DNA from 2 places in the Microbacterium galbinum genome. Region 1 is predicted to be linked to the other one. Evidence: riboswitches for the same ligand, from Rfam matches in the RefSeq annotation. Region 1 holds a riboswitch; the other holds the start of a gene.

Region 1 (15,169 bases):
GTCTTCGTCGGCGAGATCGACCTGCCCGCAGGCTTCGTCGAGGGCCTGATCGGCGTCGACTACACCGAGGCCGAGATCACCGGTGCCCTCACCACGATCGGTGCGGAGGTGACCGCTGCCGACGACGGGTGGACCGTCATCCCTCCGACCTGGCGTCCCGATCTGACCGACAAGTGGACGCTCGCCGAAGAGGTCGCCCGTATCCACGGCCTCGACCGCATCCCCTCGGTGCTTCCCACGCCGCCGTCGGGCCGCGGGCTCACCGCGCACCAGCAGGGCCGCCGCCGGGTGGCGAACGCCCTGGCGTCCGCGGGCTTCGTCGAGACCCCCGCCTTCCCGTTCACGACCGAGGCGCAGAACGACCTCCACGGATCGGCGACGGGGGAGCACCTGCCCAGCATCCGGCTGGCGAACCCGCTCGACGGCCAGGCGCCGTTCCTGCGACGCTCGCTGGTGCCGGGGCTGCTCCAGACGGCGCACCGCAACATCTCACGCGGACTCACCGACCTCGCGATCTTCGACACGGGTGCGGTGTTCCTGCCCGAAGCCGGGACGACCTACGGCACGGATGAGGTTCCGCCTCTCGGGGAGCGCCCCTCGGAGGAGACCCTCGCCGAGCTGAACGCATCGATCCCGCCGCAGAACCGCTTCCTCGCCGCTCTCCTGACCGGGAACGCGACCCCGCGCCAGCCGGGACGTCCGGCCGAGGCGGCCGGGCTCTCGGATGCTCTCGACGCCGTGCGCGTGATCGCGACGGCCGCAGGCGTCGAGATCGATGTCATGCAGAGCACGCGTGCCGCCCTCCACCCGGGGCGCACGGGCGACCTGCGCGTCGCGGATCGGGTCGTCGGCTACGTCGGCGAACTCCACCCCGCTGTCACCGCGGATGCGGATCTCCCGGGGCGAGCGACCGTGCTCGAGGTCGATCTCGATCTCGTGCTCTCCCTCGCGGGTGAGCGCATCGTCGCCGCATCGCTCTCGACGTTCCCCGCCGCGACGCAGGACGTCTCGCTCGCTGTGTCGATCGAGGTTCCGGCCGCGGATGTCGAGGCAGCACTCGCCGAGGGCGCGGGTGCACTCCTCGAATCAGTGCGCCTGGTCGACGACTACCGCGGCGAGGGCGTTCCTTCGGGTTCGAAGAGCCTGAGTTTCGCCCTGCGTTTCCGCGCCGACGATCGCACTCTCACGGCGGCCGAGGCCAGTGAAGCCAAGCTCGCGGGCGTCGCCGTCGCCGCCGAGCGCTTCGGGGCGGCTCTCCGCGACTGAGTCCCACCCGATCTCCTCGCAGGCACTGGCCGTCGCGCAGCGTTACCGCTAGCGCGACGGCCAGTGCCAGCTCGGACGCTCGAGCGGCAGCTGATCGCGCACACGGGTTCCGTAGCCGTTCGACTCGAGCTCGACGACCGACCCGCCCGCCTCGGCGAGTGCGCGGCGGAGGGGTGCCGAGTGGGTGACGACGATCACCTGCGTCTGGGCCGCCGCATGAGCGAGCAACGAGCCGAGAGGGTCGATGAGGCTCTCGTGCAGGCTCGACTCGGGCTCATTGACGACGAGGAGCGGCGGCGGGTCGGCGGGCAGCAGTGCCGCGCACCACAGCAGGTACCTGAGCGTGCCGTCGGAGAGTTCGGCGGCGTCGAGCGGGCGCAGCAACCCGGGTTGCCGCAGTTGCAACCGGAACGAGCCGTCGGTGACGGATATCTGCACGCGTGATCCCGGGAAGGCGCGGTCGACCGCCTCGTCGAGCGGAGCGCCGCGTCCGGCTTCCGTCGTCGTCGCCCACACGGCGGCGAGGTCGGAGCCGTCGTCGCTCAGCCAGCGCGTGCGGGTTCCGACCTGCGGCTGTCGCGCGGGGGCGGACGCGTCGGTGCGGAAATGGTCGTAGAAGCGCCAGCTGGCGATCCGGGAGCGTAAGGATGCCGTCTCCCACCGCGCGGTGCCGTCGACGAGGTCGAGCAGCACGCTCTGCCCCGGTCCCATCGGCTGATCCACCGACTCCCAACCGTCGTCGCCCCGCACCCGCACGCCGCCGCGCTGACGATCGACGAACAGCGTTCCCGGCCGCGCGAACGGGCCGCTGAACAACTGTTCGCGTTTGATCTCCGGGTCGCGCGTGAAGAGGCTGCGCGCGTCGGTCTGCGGCAGGCCCAGGTCGATGAGGTACCCGACCTCGTCGGCGGCGATGCCGAGGCGCACCGAGATCGGTCGGGTACGTCGTGTGCCCTGGGCTCCCTCACCCTGCGGCGTCTCGGGGCCCGCCCACAGCACGCTGTCGAGGCCTCCCTCCCGTGCGACGGCGGCGACCGCGCGGCCGTGGCCGGTCGCTGCGAGCAGGCGCAACGCGCGGTAGAGGTTCGACTTGCCCGTGCCGTTCGCCCCCGTGATCACGGTGAGCGGATCGAGCGGCACGACGACGTCGACGAGCGAGCGGTAGCCGGAAACGGCGAGGGTCGTGAGCATGGCCCCATCGTGTCAGGCGCATCCGACACTCTGCTCTGAGCGGATGCGCTTCCGTCGGCGCGCCGATCCTGGTGTGCTGGTGTCATGACGAAGGCCCTGATCCTCGGCGGCACCGGATGGCTGTCGAGTCGGATCGCCCGCCGCCTCCTCGACGAGGGCGCCGCCGTGACCTGCCTCGCGCGGGGGACCCGCCCGTTGCCGCCGGGGGCGACGCGCGTGGTCGGGGACCGGACCGGTGCCGATCCGTACGCGGCGCTCGACGGTGAATGGGACCTCGTGGTCGACGTCTCGTCCTCGGCGCTCCAGGTCGCCCGGGCCGTCGACGAGCTCGGAGACCGCGCCGCCCACTGGACCTTCGTGTCGTCCGTCTCGGTGTACGCCGAGGACGAGACGGTGGGCGCCGACGAGAGAGCGCCACGGCATCCGTCCTCCCGCGCGGAGGATGCCGACTACGGTGCGCAGAAGGCGGCGGCGGAGGATGCCGTCGCCGCGCTGGGCGACCGGGCGCTGATCGTGCGACCCGGTCTGATCGTGGGCGAGGGCGACCCGAGCGACCGCTTCGGTTACTGGGCGGCGGCGTTCGCACGGGCGGGGGAGCGACCGGTGCTGGTGCCGCCCCTGGCCGGCCGGACCGCGCAGATCGTCGACGTCGACGACCTCGCCGCGTACGTCGCCTCCTCGCGAGCCGTCGGCGCGGTGAACGCGGTCGGCGACAGCATCCCGCTCGCCGACATGCTCGAGATCGTGCGCGGTGCCGCCGGACACACCGGCGGCGTGCGCGAGGCGAGCGAGGAGTGGTTGCGCGCGCGCAGCGTGGAGTACTGGATGGGCGTGCGCTCGTTGCCGCTCTGGTTGCCGGCCGACATGACCGGATTCATGACCCGTCGCAACGAGAGGTTCCTCGCGACGGGAGGCGCGCTGAGCCCGCTCGACGCGACGGCCGCGCGGGTCGTGGTCGACGAGCTCGTGCGCGGTGTGGATCGTCCGCGCCGCGCCGGGCTCAGCCGCGCGGAAGAGGCGGGTCTCCTCGGCGAGCTCGGCGGCCGGTCACGGTCGCTTCGCTAGACTCTGGGCGAGTGACACGGGGTGCCGCATCCGCGGCTGAGATCACACCCGTCGAACCTGATCTAGTTCGTACTAGCGAAGGGATGTCGCAATGAGCGATCTTCTGCGTCCATCGTCCGCCCCCTCGACCGCGCAGTCCGCGGCCGAACTGCTCGAAGCGCTGCGCACGGCTGCGCCGTTGACCCAGTGCATCACCAACGCGGTCGTCACCGGATTCACCGCCAACGTGCTGCTCGCGGTCGGAGCCGCGCCGGCGATGGTCGACATCGTGGGCGAGGCGGGGATGTTCGCGGGTGCGGCCTCCGGGCTGCTCGTGAACCTCGGCACCCCGACCCCGGAACAGCGCGCGGCGAGCCTCGAGGCGGTCGAGGCGGCGACCCTCGCCGGCACTCCCTGGGTGCTCGATCCCGTCGCGATCGGTGTGCTCCCGGTGCGCACCTCCCTGGCGGGCGAGCTCGCCGAGCGTCGGCCGACGGCCATCCGCGGCAACGCGTCGGAGATCCTCGCGCTGGCGGGTATGAGCACGGGCGGACGCGGGGTCGATGCCACCGACGGCACCGAAGCCGCACTCGACGCGGCCCGACACCTCGCTCGTCGCCATGGCAGCATCGTCGCCGTCTCGGGCGCCGTCGATCTGCTGACCGACGGCGAGCGGGTTCTCCGGCTGTCGAACGGTGACGCGCTCCTGACGCGCGTGACCGGAGGAGGATGCGCACTCGGGGCGGTGATGGCGGCGTTCCTCGGCACCGCCAGGGCGACCGACACCGGAGCGCTGGATGCCGTCGCCGGGGCTTCTCTCGTCTACACGATCGCCGCGGAGGATGCGGCGGCGTCGGCGCCGGGGCCGGGCAGCTTCGCCGTCGCCCTGCTGGACGCGCTCGCCGCCGTCGAGCCGGCAGAGGTCATCGCTCGCGCGCACGTCGAGGAGGGAGCGCGGTGATCGCGGATCTCTCCCTGTACCTCGTGACGGACGCCGCCCTGTGCGGTGCACGCGGCGTCGTCGAGACCGTGCGGGAGGCGGTCGACGGTGGCGTGCGCATCGTCCAGCTCCGCGACAAGGATGCCGAGCACTCCGACGTGGTCGCTCGCCTGGTCGAGCTGTCGCGCGTGATCGATGGGCGAGCGCTCCTCGTGGTGAACGACCGTCTGGAGGCGGCTCTCGATGCACGCGCGCAGGGCGCCCGAGTCGACGGGGTGCATCTCGGTCAGGGCGACGAGTCGGCGCTCCACGCGCGTGCGGTGCTGGGACCCGACGCGCTGATCGGGCTCACGGCGAACAGTGCGGCCCATCTCGCCGCGCTCCACGCATTGCCCGAGGGCACGGTCGACTACCTCGGGGTGGGAGTCATCCGCCCGACGGCGACCAAGCCCGACCACCCGCCGGCTCTCGGCATCGAGGTGTTCCGGGCGTTCGCCCGGGCCACCGCCCTTCCCTGCGTCGCGATCGGTGGCGTCGGCATCGACGACACCGAGGATCTGCAGTCCGCCGGCGCCGCAGGGCTCGCCGTCGTCTCCGCGCTCTGCGCCTCGCCGGATCCGCGTGCCGCGGCCTCCGAGTTCCGCGCGCGGTGGCGGCGGGGCGCGGTGCCACGGGTGCTGAGTATCGCCGGCAGCGATCCCTCCGGCGGTGCGGGGATCCAGGCCGACCTCAAGTCGATCGCGGCGAACGGCGGATACGGGATGGCGGCGATCGCCGCGCTCACCGTGCAGAACACGCGCGGCGTGCGCGATGTGCACGTGCCGGACGCCGCGTTCCTCTCGGCGCAGCTGGAGGCGCTGTCGGACGACATCGTGATCGACGCCGTCAAGATCGGGATGCTCGCGAACGTCGAGGCCGTGCGCGTCGTGAGTGCGTGGCTGAATCGGGTGCGCCCGCCGATCGTGGTGCTCGACCCCGTGATGGTGTCGACGAGCGGGGATCGTCTGCTCGACGCGGATGCCGAGGACGCTCTGGCCTCGCTGCTGCACCGCGCGCATCTCGTCACCCCGAACCTCGCGGAACTCGCCGTCCTCACCCGCCGGGAGATCGAGGGATGGCCCGCGGCGCTCGCCGCAGCCGAGGAGCTGTCGACCGAGTACGGCACGGCGGTGCTGGTGAAGGGCGGTCACCTCCCCGGCGATCAGGCTCCGGACGCGATCATCGACGTGCGATCCGGCTCACGGGAGGAGTTCGGCGGCGGTCGCATCGCGACGGCGAACACCCACGGCACGGGATGCTCTCTGTCCTCCGCCCTCGCGACACGACTCGCCCGCGGAGACGACCTCACCGAGGCGGTGCGCGCTGCGCGGAGCTGGCTGCGCGAGTCGCTGCGGGAGAGCGGTGCCCTGCACGTCGGTGGCGGTCACGGCCCGGTGCATCACTTCGCGGGGCTCTGGGCGCGGGGCGGTGCGGGCACGCGACCGCTCCCGGAGGAGGTCGCCGAGGACTGGTGGCAGGGCATCGCCGGGATCCGGGCGGGCATCGACGGCCTCCCGTTCGTCCGCGGACTCGCCGACGGTTCCCTCCCCACGGAGGACTTCCTCTTCTACCTTGCGCAGGACGCGCTGTATCTCCGTGACTATGCGCGCGTCCTCGCCGATGCCGCCCGACTCGCACCCACCCCGGACGAGCAGGCGTTCTGGGCGGAATCGGCCCGCGGGTCGATCCTGGGTGAGCTCGAACTGCACGCCTCCTGGTTGACACCGGCGCAGGGGGTGGCGGCGGCCACGTTCGCCGCGGACGCCTCGCCGACGACAACCGCATACCTCGACCACCTGCGATCCGTGGCGTTCGGGGGTGACTATCCCGAGCTGATCGCCGCCGTGCTGCCGTGCTTCTGGCTCTACACGGACCTCGGCGAGCGTCTGCACGCGGGGGAGTTCGGGGAGCGCGCCCGAGACCCGGAGCATCCGTACGCCACGTGGCTCGCGACGTATGCCGACCCCGCCTTCGCCGAGGCGACCGCCCGGGCGATCGCGTTCGTCACCCGGGCGGCGGCCGCGGCGGATGACGAGACCCGCGCGCGCATGCGGCGTGCGTTCGAACGCTCCAGCGTTCACGAGCAGGCGTTCTTCCGTGCCCCGGGGGAGCGGGGCGGCGACTCGGTGACGTGACGGATTTGCGGATGCCGTCGAGGGCGCGCTATCGTCGCGACATGCCTTCGGCCGCTTCCGCTGTCTCGACGCTCGTCCCGAGCGCCGCTCCGGTGCGCCGACGCCGCGACCGCCGACGTTAGGCGACCCCGCGCTCCTGCCTGCCGATCCCGGCGGACGATGGTCGAGCACCGGTGTCGCCGCCCCGGTCCCCGACAGCCCCGACCGTTAAGGTAGAAGCATGACGTACTCCGTCGCCGTCTCCGGCGCATCCGGCTACGCGGGCGGCGAGATCCTCCGCCTCCTCGCCGCTCATCCAGACATCGAGATCCGCACCGTCACGGCGCACTCGAACGCCGGACAGCCGCTCGTCCAGCATCAGCCCCACCTGCGCTCCCTCGCGCACCTCACCCTGCAGGACACCACGCCCGAGATCCTCGCGGGTCACGACATCGTCGTGCTCGCGCTGCCGCACGGACAGTCCGGGCAGTACACGGACGCGCTGGGCGACGTTCCGCTCGTCATCGACGCCGGTGCCGATCACCGTCTGACGTCGCAGGACGCCTGGGACGCGTTCTACGGAGGCACCTTCCACGATGCCTGGACCTACGGCGTGCCCGAGCTCCTCGTCGACGGAACGAAGCAGCGCGAGCGCCTGCGCGGTGCCACACGCATCGCTGCTCCCGGCTGCAACGCCTCCACCGTCAGCCTCAGCCTCGCCCCCGGGGTCGCCGCCGGTGTGATCGACCCGGGCGACATCGTCTCGGTGCTCGCGGTCGGCCCCTCCGGTGCGGGAAAGAACCTGAAGACCAACCTGCTCGCCAGCGAGGTCCTCGGCACCGCGAACCCCTACGCCGTGGGCGGCACCCACCGGCACATCCCCGAGATCCGGCAGGCGCTCGCCGCAGCTGCGCCCGCGAGCACCGGCGCATCGGGCGACGGCATCCGCATCTCGTTCACCCCGGTGATCGTGCCGATGTCGCGGGGGATCCTCGCGACGTCGACCGCGCCGATCGTGCCCGGTGCGTCCGACGCCGACATCCGCGCCGCCTGGCAGAACGCCTACGGTGACGAGACCTTCGTGCAGCTGCTGCCCGAGGGCGTGTTCCCGCGCACGGCCGACGTGCTCGGTGCGAACACCGCGCTGATCGGTCTCGCGATCGACCGTGCGGCGAATCGGGTCACGGTGGTCGCCGCGGTCGACAACCTCGTCAAGGGCACCGCCGGCGCCGCCATCCAGTCCATGAACATCGCGCTCGGCCTCCCCGAGGACCGCGCGCTCTCAGTGAACGGAGTCGCCCCGTGAGCGTCACCGCCCCCGCAGGTTTCGAAGCGGCAGGCGTCGCCGCCGGCCTCAAGTCCACCGGCAAGCCCGATGTCGCCGTCGTCGTCAACCGCGGCCCGCGTAAGGTCGGCGCCGCCGTGTTCACGAGCAACCGCGCCAAGGCGAACCCGATCATCTGGTCGCAGCAGGTGATCGCCGATCGCGTCGTCGAGGCGGTCGTGCTCAACTCCGGTGGCGCGAACTGCTTCACCGGAAGCTTCGGATTCCAGACCACGCACCAGACGGCCGAGAAGGCCGCGGAGCTGCTCGACATCAGCGCGGGTGACGTGCTCGTGTGCTCGACCGGGTTGATCGGCACCGGTGACGAGGTGTTCCGCGCGAAGGTGCTCGCCGGCACCGAGCAGGCGATCGCCACGCTGTCCGCCGACGGCGGCGACGCCGCGGCCCAGGCGATCATGACGACCGACACCGTCGCGAAGACGGCGGTCGTGCAGGGCGGCGGATGGACGATCGGCGGCATGGCGAAGGGCGCCGGCATGCTGGCTCCCGGACTCGCCACCATGCTGGTCGTGGTGACGACGGATGCCGACCTCGAGCCGCTCGAGGCGGATGCCGCGCTCCGCGCAGCGACCGGCACCACGTTCGACCGGCTCGACTCCGACGGATGCATGTCGACCAACGACCAGGTCACCCTCCTCGCCAACGGGGCGAGCGGGGTGAAGCCCGACCTGGATGCGTTCCGCTCGGCGCTGCGCGAGCTCTGCCAGGAACTGGCGGTCAAGCTGCAGGGCGATGCGGAGGGCGCGAGCCACGACATCACGATCGAGGTGCGCGGCGCGGTGTCCGAGCAGGATGCCGTCGAGGTCGGCCGTTCGGTGGCCCGCAACAATCTCTTCAAGGCGGCGATCTTCGGCAACGACCCCAACTGGGGTCGGGTGCTCGCCGCCATCGGCACGACGTCCGCGCAGTTCGACCCCTACGACGTCGACGTCTGGATGAATGACGTGCGCGTGTGCACCGCAGGCGGTCCGGATCGTCCGCGCGAAGATGTCGACCTGACGCCTCGGGCGACGAACCTCATCATCGACCTGCGTTCGGGCGAGGCATCCGCCACGATCCTCACGAACGACCTCACCCACGACTACGTGCACGAGAACAGCGCCTACGCCTCATGACCGACATCCAGGACACTCCCGCCGAAGAGGCGGCGCAGAAGGCGACGACGCTCATCGAGTCGCTGCCGTGGCTGAAGAAGTTCCGCGACCAGATCGTCGTGGTCAAATACGGCGGCAACGCCATGGTGTCGGACGAACTGCAGGACGCCTTCGCGCAGGACATCGCGTATCTGCGCTACGTCGGCGTGCAGCCGGTGGTCGTGCACGGTGGCGGCCCCCAGATCTCCGACATGCTCGGGCGCCTCGAGATCCCCAGCGAGTTCAAGGGCGGGTATCGCGTCACCAACACCGAGGCGATCGGCGTGGTGCGCATGGTGCTCACCGGCCAGGTGAACCCGCAGCTGGTCACCAAGATCAACTCCCACGGCCCGATCGCCACGGGGCTCAGCGGTGAGGACGCGGGCCTCTTCGGCGGCCGCCGTCGCGGGGTCATGGTCGACGGTGAAGAGGTCGATCTGGGGCGGGTCGGCGACGTCGTGCAGGTCGATCCGACGGCGGTCGTCGATCATCTGGTGGCCGGGCGCATCCCCGTCGTGTCGAGCATCGCGCCCGATCTCGACCACCCGGGGCACTCCCTCAACGTCAACGCCGACGCGGCGGCGGCTGCCCTCGCGATCGCCCTCGGCGCCCGCAAGCTCGTGATCCTCACCGACGTGCCGGGGCTTTACGCCGACTGGCCGAACCGCGATTCGCTCGTGTCCCACCTGACGTCGACGGCCCTCATCGACATGTTGCCGAGCCTCGAGTCGGGGATGATCCCGAAGATGCGCGCCTGCCTCGACGCGGTCGAGGGCGGAGTGGACGCCGCGGCGATCATCGACGGACGCGTGCCGCACTCGGTGCTCGTCGAACTCTTCACCAGCAAAGGAATCGGAACGGAAGTGGTGGCAGGATGACCATCTGGCAGGACGACGCGCAGCGCGACCTCGTACTCAACGCGGGAGCGCGCCTGGCGCTGCTGACGCGTGGCGAGGGCTCCTATCTGTGGGACTCCGAGGGCCGACGCCACCTCGACTTCCTCGCCGGGATCGCCGTGACCTCCCTGGGCCACGCGCACCCGGTGTTCGTCGAAGCGGTCTCCCGCCAGGCCGCGACGCTCGCCCACGTCTCGAACTATTTCGCGACCCCCTCGCAGCTCGCGCTCGCCGCACGCCTCAAGCGTCTCGCGGGGGCCGGGATCGACGGTCGGGTGTTCTTCTCGAACTCCGGCGCCGAGGCGAACGAGGCCGCGTTCAAGCTTGCCCGTCTGCACGGCGGTGCCGAGCGTCCGCGCATCATCGCCCTCGAGAACGGCTTCCACGGCCGCACGATGGGTTCGCTCGCGCTGACCGCGAAAGAGGCGATGCGCGCCCCGTTCGAGCCGATGCCCGGCGGCGTCGAGCACATCCCGGCGACCATCGAGGCGCTCGAAGCCGCGATGGACGATCGCGTCGCGGCGGTCATCGTCGAGCCGATCCAGGGCGAGGCCGGCGTGGTCGAGCTTCCCGAGGGCTACCTCGCCGCCGCCCGCTCGCTGACGCTCGCGCACGGAGCGCTCCTCATCGTCGACGAGATCCAGACCGGTGCCGGGCGCACCGGCGCCTGGTTCGGGTTCAGCCATGAGGGCATCACCCCGGATGCGATCACGCTCGCGAAGGGGATCGGCGGGGGCTTCCCGATCGGCGCGCTCGTGACCTACGGTGCGGCGAGCGATCTGTTCACCCCCGGCTCGCACGGCTCGACCTTCGGTGGGAATCCGCTGGCCACCGCGGTGGCGGATGCCGTGCTCGCCGAGATCGAGGACGCGGGGCTCGTCGAGAACGCCGCCCGACGCGGTGAAGAACTGCGCGAGACGATCCTCGGACTGGAATCGCCGCTGGTGTCGGGTGTGCGCGGTCGCGGTCTGCTGATCGGCGTCGCCCTCACCGAGCCGGTCGCGGGTGCGGTGGTCGCTGCGGCGCAGGAGCGCGGCCTCATCGTCAACGCGGCCAATCCCGACACGGTGCGCATCGCGCCCGCCCTCACGATCGGCGACGCCGAGATCTCCGAGTTCCGCGAGCTGTTCGCGGCCACGCTCTCCGACGTCTTCGCGACGCTCCCCGGAAAGGTATCCGCATGACCCGCCACCTGCTGCGCGACGATGACCTCACGCCCGCCGAACAGGCCGAGATCCTCGATCTCGCGATCGAGTTGAAGAAGGATCGGTGGGCGGACAAGAGCCTCGCCGGGCCCCAGACGGTCGCGGTGATCTTCGACAAGTCGTCGACCCGCACCCGTGTCTCCTTCGCGGTCGGGATCGCCGACCTCGGCGGATCGCCCCTCATCATCTCGACCGCGAGCAGCCAGCTCGGCGGCAAGGAGACCCCCTCGGACACCGCGCGGGTTCTCGAGCGCCAGGTCGCCGCGATCGTGTGGCGCACCTACGCGCAGTCGGGGCTCGAAGAGATGTCGGCGGCCACCCGAGTGCCCGTGATCAACGCGCTGTCCGACGATTTCCACCCCTGCCAGCTGCTAGCCGATCTGCTCACGATCCGTGAGCACAAGGGCGAGCTCGCGGGGCTCACGCTGACGTTCTTCGGCGATGGGCAGAGCAACATGGCGCACTCCTATGCGCTCGCCGGCGTCACAGCGGGCATGCACGTGCGCATCGCCTCTCCCGCCGACTACTCGCCGCGGGCGGACGTCGTGGAGGCGGCCGACCGTCGAGCGGCCGAGACCGGTGGGTCCATCACGCTGTACACCGATCCGGTCGAGGCTGCGGCCGGCGCCGACGTCGTCGTCACCGACACGTGGGTGTCGATGGGCAAGGAAGAGGAGAAGATCGCGCGCATCCGTGATCTCGGCGGCTACAAGGTGACGCCCGAGACGATGACGCTCGCCGACTCGGAGGCGATCTTCATCCACTGCCTTCCCGCCGATCGCGGATACGAGGTCGACTCCGAGGTCATCGACGGCCCGAAGAGCGTCGTGTGGGACGAGGCCGAGAACCGCCTGCACGCGCAGAAGGCGCTGCTGGTGTGGCTGCTGCGGAAGAACGGCTCGGCATCGGCCCTCGCCGGAGCCTCCGCATGAGCGGCGCGAAGAGCGACGGCACGAACGAGGGCGCGCTCTGGGGCGCCCGGTTCGCGACCGGTCCGTCACCCGAGCTCGTGGAGCTGAGCCGGTCGACGCATTTCGACTGGATCCTGGCCCCGTACGACATCGCGGGTTCGCATGCCCACGCCACGGCCCTCGAGGCGGCGGGCTATCTGGAGCCGGAGGAGGCGGTGCGCATGCACGCGGGCCTCGACGCGGTCGCGCGCAAGGTCGCCGACGGCACGCTGCTCCCGGCGCCGACCGATGAAGACGTCCATGGCGCGCTCGAGCAGGCGCTGATCGCCGAGCTCGGCCCGGAGCTGGGCGGACGCCTGCGCGCCGGCCGCAGTCGCAACGATCAGATCGCGACGCTCGTGCGCATGTACCTCATCGACCACGCGGCGGTGATCGCCCGTGACATCCTGCGGGTGATCGACGCGCTCGTGGCGCAGGCCGAGGCGCACCCCGAGGCGATCCTGCCGGGGCGTACGCATCTCCAGCACGCACAGCCCGTGCTACTGGCTCATCATCTGCAGGCCCACGGTTGGCCGCTGGTGCGCGAGCTCGAGCGCCTGGTCGACTGGCGTCGACGGGCCGGCGTCTCGCCGTACGGCGGGGGAGCACTCGCGGGTTCCACGCTCGGTCTCGATCCATCGCTCGTCGCCTCGGAGCTGGGGCTCGATCGTCCGGCCGAGAACTCACTCGACGGCACGGCCGCACGCGACGTGGTCGCCGAGTTCGCCTTCGTGACCGCGATGATCGGTGTCGACATCTCGCGCCTGTCAGAGGAGATCATCCTCTGGAACACGCGCGAGTTCGGCTTCGTGACCCTCGACGACGGCTACTCGACAGGGTCGAGCATCATGCCGCAGAAGAAGAACCCCGACATCGCCGAGCTCGCGCGGGGTAAGTCCGGGCGCCTCATCGGCAATCTCTCGGGGCTTCTCGCAACGCTCAAGGGACTGCCGTTGGCCTACAACCGCGACCTGCAGGAGGACAAGGAGCCGGTCTTCGACTCGGTTCGCACCCTCGAGGTCGTGCTTCCCGCTTTCGCCGGCATGATCGCCACGTTGCGTTTCGACACGGATCGGATGGCGGCTCTCGCACCGCAGGGCTTCTCGCTCGCGACGGACGTCGCGGAGTGGCTCGTGAAGCGACGGGTGCCGTTCCGCGACGCGCACGAGATCTCGGGTGCGCTGGTGCGCGCCTGCGAGGAGCAGGGGATCGGTCTCGAGGACGCGTCCGACGAACTGCTCGCCGGCGTCTCCTCGCATCTGACCCCGGAGGTGCGCGAGGTCCTCACGATCGAGGGCTCCGTCGCCTCGCGCACGGGGATCGGTGGAACCGCTCCGGTGCGCGTGGCCGAGCAGCGCGCCGAACTCGTCGCCCGCGCACAGGCCGCCGCGCACGCGCTCGGTATCTGAGCCGGGCTCCGGCCCCGGTGGGCCGGATCCCGGTGCTCAGTGCAGGTCGGTGTCGGCGGGCGTCCGCGTCCATCGGGAGAACCGCACGGCGAGTCCGCTGCGCGTCGGCCCGGCGAGGAACGGCCCGGCGGATGCCGCGGCGTCGCCGTCGAACGGGGCGACCCGCACGAGTCGCCACGGGCCGTCGGCCGCGCGGGCACGCACGATCAGGGCATCCGCCCACCGGCTCACACGCACCGTGACCTCGGTGTCGAGCCAGTCGTCGACGTACCCGACGGACCAGTCGGAGCGGATGGCGGTGACGACGGCGCCGAGGCCGAGGTGCCCGTCGGCGTACTCGAGGCCGGCTTTCATCCAGTGCTCGTCGTCGATGCGCACGAACACGCCGGCTTGATCGAACTCTCCGGTCCAGGGCGCGTGGAAGGAGACCTCCATGGCTTCGCCGACGGCGAGCGGGGCGAGGAGCGCGTGCTCGGTGTCGTGGACGAATCCGTAGGCGGTGTGCCGCCAGGCATCGCTTCCTTCGACGGCGGTGGCGATGAGCTCTTGTCCGCTCTCGATCGAGAGGGGAGGATGGGTCCAGGTTCCGGCGCTCCACGGGACGTTCTGCGATTCAGGCATATCCCGAGAATATAGCCCGTAAAGGCATAACTCAAGAATATGCGTGATACGGTTATACACATGGTCATCGCCGTGATCGCCGACATCGTCGGCTCCCGTTCGCTGAGCGACCGCGGGGTCGCCCAGCGTCGACTCGATGACGCGATCGCTCAGGCCGAGCGCGATCGCCCGTTGGCGCTGCAGCCCCTCACCCCGACGGTGGGCGACGAGCAGCAGGCCGTCTATGGTGATCTCGAGGGGGCGATGACGTCGCTCCTGATGATCCGTCTCGCGCTTCCCGACGGCATCGGGTTGCGGTTCGGGCTCGGTGTGGGGGAGGTCCGCCGCGTGGATTCCGCGCACGGAGCGCTTCCCGACGGGCCGGGATGGTGGGCTGCACGGGAGGCGATCGACCTCGCCCACGAGCGCGAACGACGAGCGGTCCCGCGCTCGCGCACGTGGATTGTCGGTGCCCCCGGTCAGAATGAGGTCATGGAGTCGACGATCGCGGTATCGAACGCCTACCTCCTCGTCCGCGACGAGCTGGTGGGAGCGATGAGCGAGCGAGAGCGACGGCTGACCTACGGTCGCCTGGTGGGCCGCTCCCAGCAAGAACTCGCCGAGATCGAGGGCGTGACCCAACCCAGCGTCTCCAAGTCGCTGCGTCGGGCCGGAGCCCAGGCGCTCATCGACGGCCTGGCGACGCTGCGCGGTGACATCGCATGATCCTCGCCGGCTTCCTCCTTCTCGCGGTCGGTGCCGTCGACCTCGTGCGGCAGTTCGCCGCGCGCCGCTGGATCGGTTATCTGGTGGTCGCGGTGCTGCTCCTCGTGCTCGGCAGCGTCGGCGACGCGCTGCTCCCGATGCTGGCTGCGCTCGTGGTCGGTGCGCTCTGGGTGTGGTGCATGCCCGACGACCGTCCCTCACCCGCCGGGTTCTGGCCGGCCGTGCTGCTCGGCATCGTCGGCGTCGGCGCCGTGGTCACTCTCCCCGAGCGCTCGGGCGCGGGCCTGATCGGCGAGGTGTGGCACCTCGAT
Region 2 (15,169 bases), on a different contig from region 1:
GTCCTCGTCCGCACGGAAGGCGCTCTCGGGCGGCTCACGCTGCAGCGTCCCGAGGCGATCAACGCCCTCGACCTGGGCATGGTGCAGGCGCTCACCGCGGCGCTCGACGCCTGGCGCACCGACACCGACGTGCAGATCGTGCTGCTCGACGGTGCGGGCGACCGCGGCTTCTGCGCCGGGGGAGACGTGCGCGCCCTGCACGCGCAGATCGTGTCGGGGCATCCCGAGTCCACCGCCGAGTTCTTCCGCGCGGAGTACGCGCTCAACGCCATGATCGCCGAGTATCCGAAGCCGATCGTCGCCTTCGCCGACGGCATCACGATGGGCGGCGGCATCGGGCTCGCGGGGCACGCGGCGATCCGCATCGTGACCGAGCGCTCGAAGCTCGCGATGCCCGAGACGCGCATCGGCTTCACTCCCGACGTCGGCGGCACCTGGCTGCTGGGCCGTGCGCCGGGTCGCCTCGGCGAGTACCTCGCTCTGACCGGCGGTTCGTTGAACGGGGCGGATGCCATCGCCCTCGGTTTCGCGGACTACTACGTGCCCTCCGCCAATCTCGACGCCCTGCGCGAGGCCCTCGCGTTCCGCGCCGACCCGACCGGGCCGAGCGAGATCGTGCTGCTGTTCGACGAGACGCCGGAGCCCTCGGAGCTGTCGCCGTCGCCGGAGTGGATCGACGAGGCCTTCTCCGCCGACACGGTCGTCGCGATCGTCGAGCGGTTGCAGGCGCAGGGCACGACGGATGCCACGGCCACGGCCGACCTGCTCGAGGGGCTCGCGCCGACGGGGTTGGTCGTGACGCTCGACGCCGTGCGCGAGGCGCGGGCGGCCTCCGGGCTGCGCGAGGCGCTCGAGGGCGAGTACCGGCGGGTGCTGTGGTTCGTGCACGAGCATCCCGATCTCGTCGAGGGCATCCGCGCTCAGCTGGTCGACAAGGACCGCAACCCGAAGTGGCAGCCCGCCTCGCTCGCCGAGCTGGGGACGGATGTCGGGGCGGATGCCCGTGCGTACGTGCCGGAGACGCCGCTGTTCTGAGTGCCAGCCCGGCTGTCGATGGGTTCGCTGTGAGCGAAGGTTCCGAACTCGGCGGTACGAATGTCGGAGCTTCGTGTCACGCTTTGTTGTGGCCGATCCCGGTCGGCACCTTCCCCCACGCCTGAGTCCACAGCTTCATCTCTCAGAAAGTCCGCCTGTGCTGGGTAAAATTCTCGTTCGGTATCTGTCCCGCTACAAGTGGCTGCTCGTCGCCGTCCTGGTCTTCCAGTTCGCGAGCGCGATCGCCACCCTCTATCTCCCGCGTCTCAACGAAGACATCATCAACAGAGGCGTCGCACAGTCCGACACCGCCTACATCTGGCGCACCGGTCTGCTCATGCTGGCGGTCTCGCTCGGTCAGATCATCGCGTCGATCATCGCCACGTACTTCGCCGCCCGCGCGTCGATGGGCGCCGGCCGCGACATCCGCGCCGACGTGTTCAGCAAGGTGAGCGGATTCTCCGAGCGAGAGGTGTCGCAGTTCGGCGCCGGCTCGCTCATCACGCGCAACACCAACGACGTTCAGCAGGTGCAGATGCTGGCGATGATGGGCGCCACCATGCTCGTCACCGCACCGCTGCTGGCGATCGGCGGCATCATCTTCGCGGTGCAGACCAACATCGGGCTGAGCTGGCTCATCGCCGTCTCCGTCCCCCTCCTGCTGATCGTCGCCGGACTCGTCGTCAGCCGCATGGTCCCCCTGTTCCGCAGCTACCAGGGCAAGCTCGACACCGTGAACCGCGTCATGCGCGAGCAGCTCACGGGCGTGCGCGTCGTGCGCGCGTTCGTGCGCGAGCGCATCGAGGAGGAGCGCTTCCGCGGCGCGAACACCGACATCATGGTCGTCGGGCGCAAGGTGGGTTCGCTGTTCGTGCTGCTGTTCCCGCTCTTCATGCTCATCCTCAACGTCACGGTCGTCGCGGTCGTCTGGTTCGGTGGCGTCGAGGTCAACAGCGGCACGGTGCAGGTCGGCACGATCTTCGCCTTCATGCAGTACATCGGACAGATCATGGGCGGCGTCATCATGGCCAGCTTCATGGCGATCATGATCCCGCGCGCCGCGGTCTCGGCCGAGCGCATCGGCGAGGTGCTCGACACGACGTCGAGCATGGAGCGTCCGGCGAACGGCGTCACCTCGTTCCCGACTCCGGGTTCCGTGGCGTTCGACGACGTCGAGTTCACCTACCCCGGAGCCGACGCCCCCGTGCTCTCCGGCATCAGCTTCGCCGCCGAGCCCGGTGAGACCGTCGCGATCGTCGGATCGACCGGTGCCGGCAAGACCACGCTGGTCTCGCTGATCCCGCGCCTCTTCGACGTCTCGGGCGGAGCCGTCTTCGTCGGAGGCGCCGACGTCCGCACCGCCGATGTCGAATCGCTCTGGGCGACGATCGGACTCGTTCCCCAGCGCCCGTTCCTCTTCACCGGCACGGTCGCGTCGAACCTTCGCTACGGCCGTGAGGACGCCACCGACGACGAGCTCTGGCACGCGCTCGAGATCGCGCAGGGCCGTGATTTCGTCGAGGAGATGCCGCAGGGGCTCGAGTCGCGGATCACCCAGGGCGGAACCAACGTCTCGGGCGGTCAGCGCCAGCGCCTGGCGATCGCCCGCGCGATCGTGCGTCAGCCGCAGATCCTCGTCTTCGACGATTCGTTCTCGGCGCTCGACCTCACCACCGACGCCCGTCTGCGACAGGCGCTGTGGAGGGAGCTGCCCCACGTGACCAAGGTCGTCGTCGCGCAGCGCGTCTCGTCGATCACCGATGCCGACCGCATCGTCGTGCTCGAGGGCGGGACCATGGTCGGCGTCGGAACCCACGAAGAACTCCTCGAGACGAGCACGACGTACCGAGAGATCGTCGAGTCGCAGCTGGGGGTGGACGCATGAGCGAGCAGAACTCCTCACGTACCCGTCGCGGTCGCGGAGCCAAGAGTGCGACCGCGGGCACCGCGGCCGTCGTCGAGCCCGAACTGACCGACGAGGAGAAGTACGAGGCCGAGCTGGCCGAGAAGGCGCGTCAGGACGGCGGTGGCTGGGACAGCGTCGCGCCCGGCAAGGCCGACAACTTCGGCAAGAGCTTCAGCCGCATGATCGGCCTGCTCAAGCCCTCGGCGGTCTGGTTCGTGATCGTGTCGATCCTCGGCGCCATCGGCGTCGTGCTCACGGTGGCGGCTCCGAAGGTGCTCGGCGAGGCGACCAACCTCATCTACAAGGGCTTCATCTCGGTGCAGCTCGGGCAGGCGAACGGCGACTTCCCCGGATTCCCCGCGGGTACCTCGCAGGACGACGTCGTCGACGCGTTGCGGCAGGGCGGCCAGACCGACTTCGCCAACCAGGTCGCCGCGCTCGGTGACTTCCAGGTGGGTGACGGCGTCGACTTCGACGCGCTCCGGTGGGTCATCGCCGCCGTCCTCGCGATCTACGTGGTCGCGGCCTTCCTGAGCTGGATCCAGGGCTACGTCATCAACGTCATCATGGTGCGCACCATGTGGCGTCTGCGCGAATCGGTCGAGGCGAAGATCAACCGACTGCCGCTGTCGTACTTCGACAAGGTGCAGCGCGGTGACCTGATCTCCCGCGTCACCAATGACATCGACAACATCACGCAGACCATGCAGCAGTCGCTGTCGGGCGCGATCACCGCGGTGCTCACGGTCGTGGGCGTGCTCGTGCTCATGTTCTCGATCTCCTGGCAGCTGGCGCTCGTCGCGCTGGTGGCGCTTCCGCTCATGGGAGTGATCTTCGGCGTCATCGGTCCGCGTTCGCAGAAGGCCTTCGGCACGCAGTGGCGCAAGGTCGGACGGCTGAACGCCCGCGTCGAGGAGGCCTTCTCGGGCCACGCGCTGGTCAAGGTCTTCGGCCGCGAGCAGGACGCCCTCGACAAGTTCAAGGACGAGAACGAGGAGCTCTTCCAGGCCGCGTTCAAGGCGCAGTTCCTGTCGGGCATCATCATGCCGGCGATGACCTTCGTCGGCAGCCTCACCTACGTGGGCATAGCGGTGCTCGGCGGCCTCATGGTCGCGAACGGCCAGCTGCGTCTCGGCGACGTGCAGGCGTTCATCCAGTACTCGCAGCAGTTCACGCAGCCGCTGTCGGAGCTGGGCGGAATGGCGGCGGTCGTGCAATCGGGAACCGCCTCGGCCGAGCGCGTGTTCGAGCTGCTCGACACCGAGGAGCAGGAGGCCGACGACGTCGACGCTCCCGCGCTCGACGAGGGCAAGGGCGTCGTCGAGTTCGAGAACGTCGCGTTCTCGTACACGCCCGAGCGTCCGCTCATCACGGATCTCTCCTTCCGGGTCGAACCGGGGCAGACGGTGGCGATCGTCGGACCGACCGGCGCGGGCAAGACCACGCTCGTCAACCTGATCATGCGGTTCTACGAGCTGAACGGCGGGCGCATCCTGCTCGACGGTCAGGACATCTCGGAGGTCACGCGCGACGAGCTGCGTTCCCGCACCGGCATGGTGCTGCAGGACCCGTGGCTGTTCGCGGGCAGCATCCGCGAGAACATCCGATACGGGCGTTCCACCGCGACCGATGACGAGGTGCTCGAGGCCGCGAAGGCGACGTACGTCGATCGCTTCGTGCACGCGTTGCCCGAGGGGTACGACACCGTGCTCGACGAGGACGCGTCGAACGTCTCGGCGGGTGAGCGGCAGCTCATCACGATCGCTCGGGCGTTCGTCGCCCAGCCGTCGATCCTGATCCTCGATGAGGCCACGTCGGCGGTCGATACCCGCACCGAGCTGCTCCTGCAGAACGCGATGGCGGCGCTCCGCGAGGGACGCACGTCGTTCGTGATCGCTCACCGCCTGTCGACGATCCGCGATGCCGACCTCATCCTCGTGATGGAGCACGGCGACATCGTTGAGAAGGGCACGCACGACGAACTCATCGCCGCGCAGGGCGCCTACTGGCGCCTGTACCAGTCGCAGTTCGAGCAGGCGGCGACCGACATCGACGCCGAGGAGGCACTCACCGGCTCGACGCCGACCGTCATCACGGGCGACGCCGACGACGTGGATGCCGCCGAGGCCGCAGCAGCGAATGCCGTCACCGGCGCATCGGTCGGAGCCCAGCAGCCCGCCGCCGAAGCTGCCGCGGCGCAGGCCGTGATCGAGCACCCGTCTCCCGAGGGGGACACCCGCCACGGCTGACCCGTCGCGCTGACCCGCCGCAGTACCCGGGCTCACGCCCACCCGAAGCGCCCCGCTCCGCATCCGCGGGCCGGGGCGCTTCGCGCGGCGCCGTCGTCCCGAGAACCCGCCGCCGCGGCATCCGTCCGATCCCGCTCATCTGCACGGAGCGCGCACGTCTGCACGGCGATCCCGGGGGTCTCGCCGTGCGGACGTGATCCGTCCGTGCAGGCGTGATGGCGCGGCACCACGTGCAGGGAGAAAAGACATCTACAGGGAGGTTCGGCGGGATTCTCCCTGCACGTGTCGTTCTTCCCTGCGGACGAGCGGGCGGCAGAGGGCGACAGCCGCTCGTGGGTAGTCCCGAACCCGAGGGGTCACAATACGCCTCACGGGCGGGCACGATCACGGCGTGTTGTGACCCCTCACGGAGTCGGGAGACCCGGCTCTACTCCGAGTCGAGGCCGAACAGGTTCATCGGATGGGTGAGGCGCCACCAGATGCTGGGGCCCTCGACGTCGTCGTCGAGCACGAGTTCCGTCGTGGTCGCGTCGATCGGGCCGGCCGTGCTCAGCGAGCCCACGGCGTCACCGTCCTCCCGCGCATCCCCGAGCGAGAAGCTCGTCGAGGTCGTCGCCGCGGCACCGTTCCAGAGCAGCACGTCGGCGTCGGCATCCGTCACGATGTCGACCTCCGCGCCCCACTCGGTGCGCACCTGACCGACGACCGTGCCGGCTGGAACGGCGGGTTCCTGGGCGAGGAGCGCCGCTTCGACCTCGGCGAACAGCGAGCGCGTGGCCGCGAGCCGCTGGGCATCGTCGTCCTGATTCAGCACCGCCGCGTAGAGCTGCACGGTGCTGTCGCCCACGGTCACGTTCTTCGCCGTGAGCAGGTTCCACCCGACCAGCGTGCCGGTCTTGATGCCGACGACACCGGGGTCGGCCAGCATGCCGTTCGTGTTGGTCACGAGGCCCGCACCGGGCAGCTCGACGGCCGGGGTGCCGACGATCTCCGCGAACACCGGGTTCTTCATCGCGAGCTCGCCCAGGCGCACCAGGGCGTCGGGTGTCGCGACGTTGCCGATGTCGAAGCCCGACGGTGTGACGACCGTGATGTCGCTGAGGCCGCGCTCGCTCAGCCAGATCTCCGCGGCGGCCGCGAACTCGCTGTTCGATCCCCAGATCTCCCGCGCGAGGCGGTCGATGTAGTTGTTCGCCGACCCGAGCAGCGTGCCCTGCAGCATCTGGTACTCGGTGAGCACTCCGCCGACCGGCACATCGAGCGACGACTGATCCGACATCCGATACGACCAGTACGACTGGCTGTCGGCACGGGTGAACGAGAACTCGGGGCCCTGCTCGCCGAGGGCCAGAGGCATCCGGTCGAGCACCATGAGCGAACTGACCACCTTGGTGATGCTCGCGATGCTCGCCGGATCCACCGAGGATGCCGTCGAGCCGATGCCGCCCACGCCGACGGCTGCACTGCCGACGCCGGGCCACGCCACGGCGGCCGGGGGAGCGGCGACGGTGGTGAACTCGACAGAATGAACGGTCGGGGCGACCTCGTGCAGCGGCCAGAGGATGGTCGTGCCGGCGTATGCGCCGACGAGACCGAGAACCATGCCGATCGGCACGAGCACGCGGGCGCTCGCGATCGCCGGGCGCAGTCGGGCGCCGCGCATGATCGCGACGGCGGGATCCTCGACGTACGGCTCGTCGTAGGTGCGCGCCGCGGAACCTGCGGCGACGGCGGCGGTGTCGATCCAGGTCAGGGCCGTGGCCGGGCGCTTCTCATCTGCCCATGCGGCCTCGGGGGTCTCGCTCTCGCTCGCCTCCGGAGTATCGGATGCCTCGACGCCGGATGCCTCGACGCCGGATGCCTCGACGCCGGCAGTCTCGGCGCCGGCAGCCTCGACATCAGCACCTTCGGGACCAGCCTCCTCGACGCCGGCAGCCTTCGCCTCGTCCGGATCCGCCACGGCGGGCACGGATGCCGTCGCAGGCGGCTCGAGTTCGCCCGGGGCGTCGGTCGCAGCCGCGCCGGAATCGGGCACGGCGGCGGTGGCGGCGTCGGTGGGATGAGCGGCGGTCACTCGATTACGGTACCCAATCCCCGGGCTGATCTGCGGCGATGCGTCACGGGCGGGCGCGGGTGTCGGCGCGCGGGTATGCTGGTCAGCACAACCACGGGAGTCCGGCGAGCCGGGCTGAGAGGGAGCGAATCGCGCTTCGACCGTCGAACCTGATCTGGGTCATGCCAGCGCAGGGAGGAGTTCAGATGAGTACGTCCACGCCCGAATCCGCCGCGAAGAACACCGGCGAAACGGCACCCAACCCGGCATCCGCATCCAACCCGGCATCCGGATCCAACCCGGCATCCGCCGCGAACCCGGCATCCGCGAAGAGCGCACCCGCCACGATCTGGCGTTGGCGCGTCGTCGACATCGTGGTCGCCAGCGTGCTCGGCGTCGCCGCCGGGCTGATCTTCCTCGCGTGGAACGTCGGCTACCTCGGCCCGAAGGCGCTCCTCGAGCCGCTGCTCCCGGGCCTGCAGGGGCTGCTCGACGGACCGTGGCTGTTCGCCGGTGTGCTCGGCGGCCTCATCATCCGCAAGGCGGGCGCCGCGATCTACGTCGAGTTGCTCGCCGCGGTCGTGTCGGCCCTGATCGGCAACCAGTGGGGCGGGTTCCTGACGCTCGAGGCCGGTCTCGTGCAGGGCCTGGGAGCCGAACTGATCTTCCTGCTGTTCTTCTACCGTCGCTGGTCGCTGCCGGTCGCGATCCTCGCCGGAGCGGGGGCGGCCCTCGCCGGCGGCATCAACAACCTCATCCTCTGGTACGCGGGGTCGGGCACCGAGTTCACGGTGATCTATCTGATCAGCACGGTCGTGTCGGGCGCGGTGATCGCCGGGGCCCTGTCGTGGGTGCTGGCGCGCGGCATCGCGGCCACGGGAGCGCTCGATCGCTTCGGCTCGGGCCGTGAGGCGCGCGTCCGCGTCTGATGACGATCGATCAGGCCGGCCCCGCGACGGTCGAGGCGACCGCGTGGGGCTGGCGTCATGCCAGCCGTCTGGCCTGGGCGCTGCAGGACGTCTCGTTCCGGATCGAACCGGGGGAGCGCGTGCTGGTGCTCGGCGCGTCCGGTGCCGGCAAGTCGACGCTGCTGCAGGGACTCGCCGGGGTGCTCGGCGGCGACGAGGAGGGCGAAGCCCAGGGCTCGCTCCTCGTCGACGGCATCCCCGCAGCGTCCACGCGCGGGCGCACGGGGCTCGTGCTCCAGGATCCCGACTCGCAGGTGATCCTCGCCCGGGTCGGTGACGACGTCGCCTTCGGGTGCGAGAACCTCGGCATCCCGCGCGCCGAGATCTGGCCGCGCGTGACGCAGGCGCTCGACGCGGTCGGCCTCGATGTGCCGCTCGATCGACCGACCAAGGCGCTGTCGGGCGGGCAGAAGCAGCGGCTCGCGCTCGCCGGCATCCTCGCGATGCGGCCGGGGCTCGTGCTGCTCGACGAGCCGACGGCCAACCTCGATCCCGAGGGCGTGGTCGAGGTGCGCGACGCGGTCGAGCGGATGCTGCAGGCGCACCCCGCGACCCTGATCGTCGTCGAGCACCGCCTCGATGTATGGCTGCCGCTGATCACGCGGGTGATCGTGGTCGGGCAGGGCGGGGTCGTGGCCGACGGACCGCCCGCGCACGTGCTCGGCGTCGAGGGCGCCCGGCTCGCGGCCGACGGGGTGTGGGTGCCGGGGTTCGCTCCGGATGCTCCGCCCGCTCCGCTGTCGGCGTCCGGCGAGGTGCTGATCTCGGCCCGCGATCTCGCCGTCGCCCGCGTGAAGGGGAAGCCCGTGGCGAGCGGCATCGACCTCGACGTGCGGGCAGGACAGGCGCTCGCGATCACCGGGCCGAACGGTGCCGGCAAGTCGACCCTCGGGCTCACGCTCGCGGGACTCCTGCCACCCGCGGGCGGTGCGGTCGCGGCATCCGCGGCCCTGGCCGCCGGCATCGGATCGACGCCGATCGACTGGGCCTCGCGCGATCTGCTCACCCGTATCGGGATGGTCTTCCAGGAGCCCGAGCATCAGTTGCTGGCGAAGACCGTGCAGGAGGAGCTCGCGGTCGGCCCGCGCGCTCTCGGCATGCCCGAAGACGAGATCGCCGCACGTAGCGAGGAGCTGCTGCACCGGCTGCGCCTCGACCGGCTCGCGCGCGCCAACCCCTACACGCTGTCGGGCGGCGAGAAGCGTCGGCTGACGGTCGCCGCCGCCCTCGCGACCCGGCCCCGGGTGCTCGTGCTCGACGAGCCGACCTTCGGACAGGACGCCCGTACCTGGGCCGAACTCGTCGCGATGCTCGCCGCCCTGCGCGACGAGGGCACCGCGATCGTGACGATCACGCACGACCTCGACGTCGCCCGCGCGCTCCACGCCGAACGCTACGAGCTGGGCGGCATCCGATGACCGTGCTCGACACCACCGCCCGCACCGGACGCATCGCCGGTATCAACCCCGTCGCCAAGCTCGGGGTGAGCGCGCTGATCGCGATCCCGCTGATCCTCACGCTCGATCCGGTGTCGGCTTCCGTCGCCCTCGTGCTCGAGTGCGTGCTGTTCTTCTTCGCCGGCATCGGCTGGCGCGAGTTCTGGCTGCGCACCTGGCCGGTCTGGCTCGCGGCGCCCCTCACCGCCGTCACGATCGCTCTCTACGGCGAGACGAGCGGCACGATCTACGTCGAGTGGTTCGTGCTGCGCATCAGCGACGGGTCGCTCGCGCTCGCTCTCCCGACCTTCCTGCGCGTGCTCGCGATCGCGCTGCCGTCGGTGGTGCTGTTCATCACGGTCGACCCCACCGACCTCGCCGACGGACTCGCTCAGGTGCTGAAGCTCCCCGCCCGGTTCGTGCTGGGCGCGCTCGCCGGGTTGCGCATGATCGGGCTGTTCCTCGATGACTGGCGGGCGCTCGAACTCGCGCGCCGGGCACGTGGAGTCGCCGATCGCGGACGCATCCGCCGGTTCTTCGGTATGGCGTTCGCCCTGCTCGTACTCTCGATCCGCAGGGGCGCGAAGCTCGCCACCGCCATGGAGGCCCGCGGCTTCGGAGCCCCCGGTCGGCGCACGTGGGCGCGCGAGTCGCGGTTCGGGGCGGCCGAATGGATGCTGCTCGCGATCGGGCTCGCGATCTCCGGGGTGGCCGTGGCCGCCGCGATCGCGACCGGCGCGTGGAACTTCATCCTCGGGCCGAGCTCCTAGCGCCGCTCAGGTCTCGTTCCAGAGCCGCATGTAGAACTCGAGTCGCTCGTCGTCGCGTTCGACGCCGTACGCCTCGAGCAGCGGGTCCTCCCAGCCGGGGCCGAAGTTCCACCCGGTGCTCATGGCCGCGGCGGCGAGGTCGGCCCACCGGTCGGCGAGACCGAGGGCGGCGAGATCGACGTGGGCGGCGGGCTCACCCGCGGCGTCGAGGAGCGTGTTGGGCATGCAGGCGTCGCCGTGGCACACGACCAGGCGGTCGATCGGCGGGGCCTCGTGCAGCTCGGGCGGCACGACGACCCCGCGCTCGGCGGCGTTCGAGACGCGCCAGTGCACGCTCCACTCCCACGGGCAGTCGGCGACGGGGAGGGTGTCGTGCAGCATCCGCAGGGCGCGACCGACGGCGGGTACTGCGATCTCAGCCTTGCCATCCCAGCGCGGATCGACGGCGCTGAACGCGTCGATCGCGCGGGTGACGAGCCACTCGTGCGCGTCGTCCTCGCCCTGGGCGAGCACCTCGGGCACCGTGATCCAGCGGCGGGCCCAGCGCATCCGCTCGGCCTCGTCGTGCATGTTCGCCTCGTCGTCGAGCGGACCCCACTTTATGTAACGCCCGTCGTCGGTGCGGAACGTGAGGCCCCCGATGCCGTTGCGCCACACCGGGGTCACGGCGGCGCGGCCGGCGAGGTCGCGCACGCGCGCGGGGATCTCGATGTGGGCGTCGGGGATGCTCATCCCTCCAGTCTGCCGTGCCGACCCCGTAGGCTCGCTGACACAGCCTTCCCCGGGGATCGTGGTGACACCAAGAACCACGTAGGCTGAAACTCAGTCGCACGACGACGTTCGAAGGAGAACACCATGCAGATCAGTGGACAGGGCGCGCTCATCACCGGAGGCGCCTCGGGTCTGGGCCTCGCCACCGCACGTCGGCTCGCCGCCGACGGCGCCCACGTCACGATCATCGACCTCTCGACGTCGAAGGGCGCCGAGATCGCCGACGAACTCGGCGGACTCTTCGTGCCCGCCGACGTCACCAGCGTCGACGAGGTGCAGGATGCCGTCGCCCAGGCGCAGGCCGTCGCCCCGCTGCGCGTCGTGGTCAACTGCGCCGGCATCGCGCCGCCCGCGAAGGTGCTCGACCGAGACGGCAACCCGGCCGTGCTCGCCGACTTCGAGCGCATCGTGCGCATCAACCTCGTCGGCACGTTCAACGTGCTGTCGCAGGCATCCGCCGTCATCGTGAAGAACCCCGTCGACAGCGACACCGACACCCGTGGCGTCATCGTCAACACCGCCAGCGTCGCCGCCTTCGACGGCCAGATCGGCCAGCCCGCGTACGCCGCGTCGAAGGGTGGTGTGCACGCGATGACCCTGCCGGTCGCCCGCGAGCTCGCCCGCTACGGCATCCGCGTGGTCACCATCGCCCCCGGAATCATGGAGACCCCCATGCTCATGGGGCTGCCGCAGGCCGCGCAGGACTCCCTCGGCCAGCAGGTGCCGCACCCCTCACGGCTCGGGCGCCCCGACGAGTACGCCGCCCTCGTGCAGCACATCGTCGAGAACGACTACCTCAACGGCGAGACGATCCGCCTCGACGGCGCGATCCGCATGGCGCCGAAGTAACCCGCCCGCACCGGCATCCGACCCAGAAGGAGACCCATGTCACTCGCAGGAAAGACCATCCTGATGTCCGGCGGCAGCCGCGGGATCGGACTCGCGATCGCGCTGCGCGCCGCAGCCGACGGCGCGAACATCGCCATGCTCGCGAAGACCGACACCCCGCACCCCAAGCTCGAGGGGACGATCCACACCGCGGCCGAGCAGATCCGCGCGGCCGGCGGGCAGGCGCTCGCGATCGTCGGCGACGTGCGCGACGACTCCGACATCACCGAGGCCGTGATGAAGACGCAGGGCGAGTTCGGCGGCATCGACATCGTCGTCAACAACGCCAGCGTCATCGACCTCTCGCGGTCGCTCGACCTCGATCCCAAGAAGTACGACCTGATGCAGGACGTCAACGTGCGCGGCACGTTCATGCTGTCGCGCGCGGCCGTGCCGATGCTGAAGGATGCCGAGAACCCGCACATCCTGTCGCTCTCGCCGCCGCTCAACCCCACGCCGAAGTGGCTCGGTGCGCACACCGGGTACACGCTCGCGAAGTTCGGGATGACGATGGCGACGCTGGGCCTCGCGGCCGAGTTCGCGCGCGACGGCATCGCGGCGAACACGCTCTGGCCGCGTACGACCATCGCGACCGCGGCGGTGCAGAACCTGCTCGGCGGCGACAAGGTCATGGCCGCGAGCCGCACGCCCGACATCTACGCGGATGCCGCGTACCAGGTGCTCCTGCAGCCCGCCGGCTCGTACACGGGGCAGACGCTCATCGTCGAAGACGTACTCGAGGCTGCAGGGGTGACCGACTTCTCGGGCTACGCCGCGATCCCGGGGACCCCGGACGCGGCGCTGTTCCCCGACATCTTCCTCGACTGACCCGGGCCGTCGCGCGGGGGACGCTTCGACAGGCTCAGCGACCCAGTTTCGGGACCGCGCGCCGCCGCTCGTTACTGGGTCCCTGAGCTTGTCGAAGGGCCCCGCCCCGTGACGCTCAGAAGAGCAGGTACACCGCGCCGAGCACCGTGAGCACGATGACGATGCGGTCGAAGAGCCGCTGATCGAGTCGCTTTGCGACGGCGAGCCCGATGAGCGCGCCGATGACGACGAGCGGGGCGAGCGCGGCATCCATCAGCAGCACCTGCCCCTCGAACAGTCCGAGTCCCGCGAGGAACGGCACCTTGACGAGGTTGATGATCGCGAAGAACCACGCCGAGGTGCCGAGAAACACCTGCACCGGGGTGCGCGTCGCGAGGAAGTACATCGACATCACCGGGCCGCCGGCGTTCGCGACCATCGTCGTGAACCCGCCGAGCGTGCCGTAGGTGCCGGCGAGCAGAATGCCGCCGCGGTCGGGGGCCACGGCATCCGCCCTGTTCTGCTGCCACCGTCGCCAGAGCGTCACCGCGATCATGACCAGCAGGATGACGCCGATCGCGCGTCGCACGACGCCGTCACCGGTGAGCGCGAGGAACGCGAAGCCGGCCAGGAGTCCCAGCACGACGGTCGGGGCGAGGCGCAGTAGCGTCGGCCAGTGCGCGTGCCGACGGTAGGCGATGAGCGCGAACACATCGCCGACCATCAGCAGTAGCAGCATGGCCGCGGTCGAGGTGCGCGCCGGCAGCACGGCCGCGAACAGGGTGATCGCGAGGATGCTGCCGCCCGGAAGCGCCGTCTTCGAGATGCCGATCGTCACCGCGGCGAGGGCCAGCGCGGCCCACGCCCACGGGTCGAGGGCGATCACCGAGACGTCAGGCGCGGACGGCCGCGAGGGCGGCGGCGAAGCGAGCGGAGCGCTTCTCGATGTCGGCCCAGTCCTGGGCCTTGAGCGAGGCGCCGTTGGCGAGGTCGCCTCCGGCTCCGACGGCCACGGCACCGGCAGCGAACCAGTCGGCGAGGTTGTCGGGGTTCACACCACCGGTGGGCATGAGGGGAGCCTCGGGGAACGGGCCGCGCAGGGCGCCCAGGTACGAGGGGCCGCCGAGCGACGCGGGGAAGATCTTGACGACGTCGACGCCGAGTTCGAGCGCGCCCATGACCTCGGTGGGGGTCATGGCGCCGGTCATCACGACGCGGCCGGTGTCGAGCATGCTGCGCGTGAGGTGGGGGAGCGTGCCCGGGCTCACGAGGAACTCGGCGCCCGCATCGGCGGCGAGGGCGGCCTGCTCGGCGGTGGTGACGGTGCCGGCGCCGACGTAGGCGGCGTCGCCGTGCCGGGCGATGAGCTCGCGGATGACGGCGGGCGCATCGGGGGTCGAGAACGTGACCTCGATACCGGTCACTCCGCCCCGGATGATGGCCTCGGACGCCTCGAGGGCGAGCTCGGGGGTCGAGGCGCGGAGCACGGCGAGGACTCCGGTGGCGCGGGCACGGGTGAGGCGGTCGGACATCATGCTCCTTGTGGTGGGGGTCGTTCTATTCTCGCCGACGCCAACTTGTCATTACAACGGGCGCGTCCGGGCCCGCTCAGGCACGCCAGGCGTCGATCAGGTCCTTCGACTCCTTGAGGCCGAGGCCGGCCTCCTCACGCAGCAGCTTGATCGCGGCGATCTGCTGCTCGGCGGAGACGAGTCTGTCGATCTCGGCCACCGCCTCGGACGGCAGCGAGGCGCGCAGCGACCCGACGTCGTGGAAGACGGGCGGCTGGATCGGGATCGCGGTCGTCGCGGGGGCGGCGCCGACCCGCCAGTGGTCGATGCGGCGCTTCGCGGACTGCAGGCTCTCGCCGGTGTGCTCGCGCAGGGTCTTGATCGCGACGATCTTGCTGTCGGCGCGCACCAGATCGTCGATCTTCGCGACCACTTCGGGGGCGATCGGCACCGGAACGCCCGGGGTGACCTCGGGCACCTTCGGCCGCATGCCCCGCAGGGCTGCGGCCACGATGGCGATCACGATGATCGCGCCGACGATGATCCCGATGATCCACACGAAGTCCATGCCGGTCAGTCTAGGCAGGGGCCCCGACAGTCCAGCCGTCTCCCACCCGCTCGCCGGTACCCTGGAAGGTATGACCGAGAACCCCCGCACGCGCGAGACGCGCCCCGCAGCATCCGCGTCCGCCCCCGAGGGTCGACCCGCCCAGGGCAAGGTGCGCACCACGGGCCCCACCCAGGTGCGCCCGGCGACCGAGGGCTGGACCCAGCA

What was found. Region 1 has a riboswitch for thiamine pyrophosphate ahead of thiM (hydroxyethylthiazole kinase). Riboswitches for the same ligand answer to the same signal wherever they lie in the genome.
Region 2: linked by a shared signal. The riboswitch ahead of KZC52_RS12775 (ECF transporter S component) and the one ahead of thiM (hydroxyethylthiazole kinase) in region 1 are both predicted to bind thiamine pyrophosphate.

What each region holds. Positions count from the first base shown of each region.
Region 1 is NZ_JAHWXM010000003.1:55,094-70,262, forward strand. Features, by position in the region: gene pheT (phenylalanine--tRNA ligase subunit beta) at 1-1,266, shown strand, start outside; gene KZC52_RS17150 (AAA family ATPase) at 1,315-2,457, opposite strand; gene KZC52_RS17155 (NAD-dependent epimerase/dehydratase family protein) at 2,542-3,522, shown strand; TPP riboswitch at 3,530-3,623, shown strand; gene thiM (hydroxyethylthiazole kinase) at 3,614-4,462, shown strand; gene KZC52_RS17165 (bifunctional hydroxymethylpyrimidine kinase/phosphomethylpyrimidine kinase) at 4,459-6,615, shown strand; gene argC (N-acetyl-gamma-glutamyl-phosphate reductase) at 6,836-7,900, shown strand; gene argJ (bifunctional glutamate N-acetyltransferase/amino-acid acetyltransferase ArgJ) at 7,897-9,054, shown strand; gene argB (acetylglutamate kinase) at 9,051-9,950, shown strand; gene KZC52_RS17185 (acetylornithine transaminase) at 9,947-11,152, shown strand; gene argF (ornithine carbamoyltransferase) at 11,149-12,105, shown strand; gene argH (argininosuccinate lyase) at 12,102-13,532, shown strand; gene KZC52_RS17200 (DUF1349 domain-containing protein) at 13,569-14,153, opposite strand; gene KZC52_RS17205 (SatD family protein) at 14,214-14,858, shown strand; gene KZC52_RS17210 (hypothetical protein) at 14,855-15,169, shown strand, end outside.
Region 2 is NZ_JAHWXM010000001.1:2,660,231-2,675,399, forward strand. Features, by position in the region: gene KZC52_RS12750 (enoyl-CoA hydratase/isomerase family protein) at 1-1,035, shown strand, start outside; gene KZC52_RS12755 (ABC transporter ATP-binding protein) at 1,193-2,920, shown strand; gene KZC52_RS12760 (ABC transporter ATP-binding protein) at 2,917-5,190, shown strand; gene KZC52_RS12765 (D-alanyl-D-alanine carboxypeptidase family protein) at 5,618-7,264, opposite strand; TPP riboswitch at 7,348-7,459, shown strand; gene KZC52_RS12775 (ECF transporter S component) at 7,450-8,172, shown strand; gene KZC52_RS12780 (ABC transporter ATP-binding protein) at 8,172-9,629, shown strand; gene KZC52_RS12785 (energy-coupling factor transporter transmembrane component T family protein) at 9,626-10,417, shown strand; gene KZC52_RS12790 (aminoglycoside 3'-phosphotransferase) at 10,424-11,149, opposite strand; gene KZC52_RS12795 (SDR family NAD(P)-dependent oxidoreductase) at 11,273-12,037, shown strand; gene KZC52_RS12800 (SDR family oxidoreductase) at 12,074-12,904, shown strand; gene KZC52_RS12805 (sulfite exporter TauE/SafE family protein) at 13,020-13,769, opposite strand; gene KZC52_RS12810 (bifunctional 4-hydroxy-2-oxoglutarate aldolase/2-dehydro-3-deoxy-phosphogluconate aldolase) at 13,777-14,415, opposite strand; gene KZC52_RS12815 (hypothetical protein) at 14,492-14,962, opposite strand; gene rlmN (dual-specificity RNA methyltransferase RlmN) at 15,033-15,169, shown strand, end outside.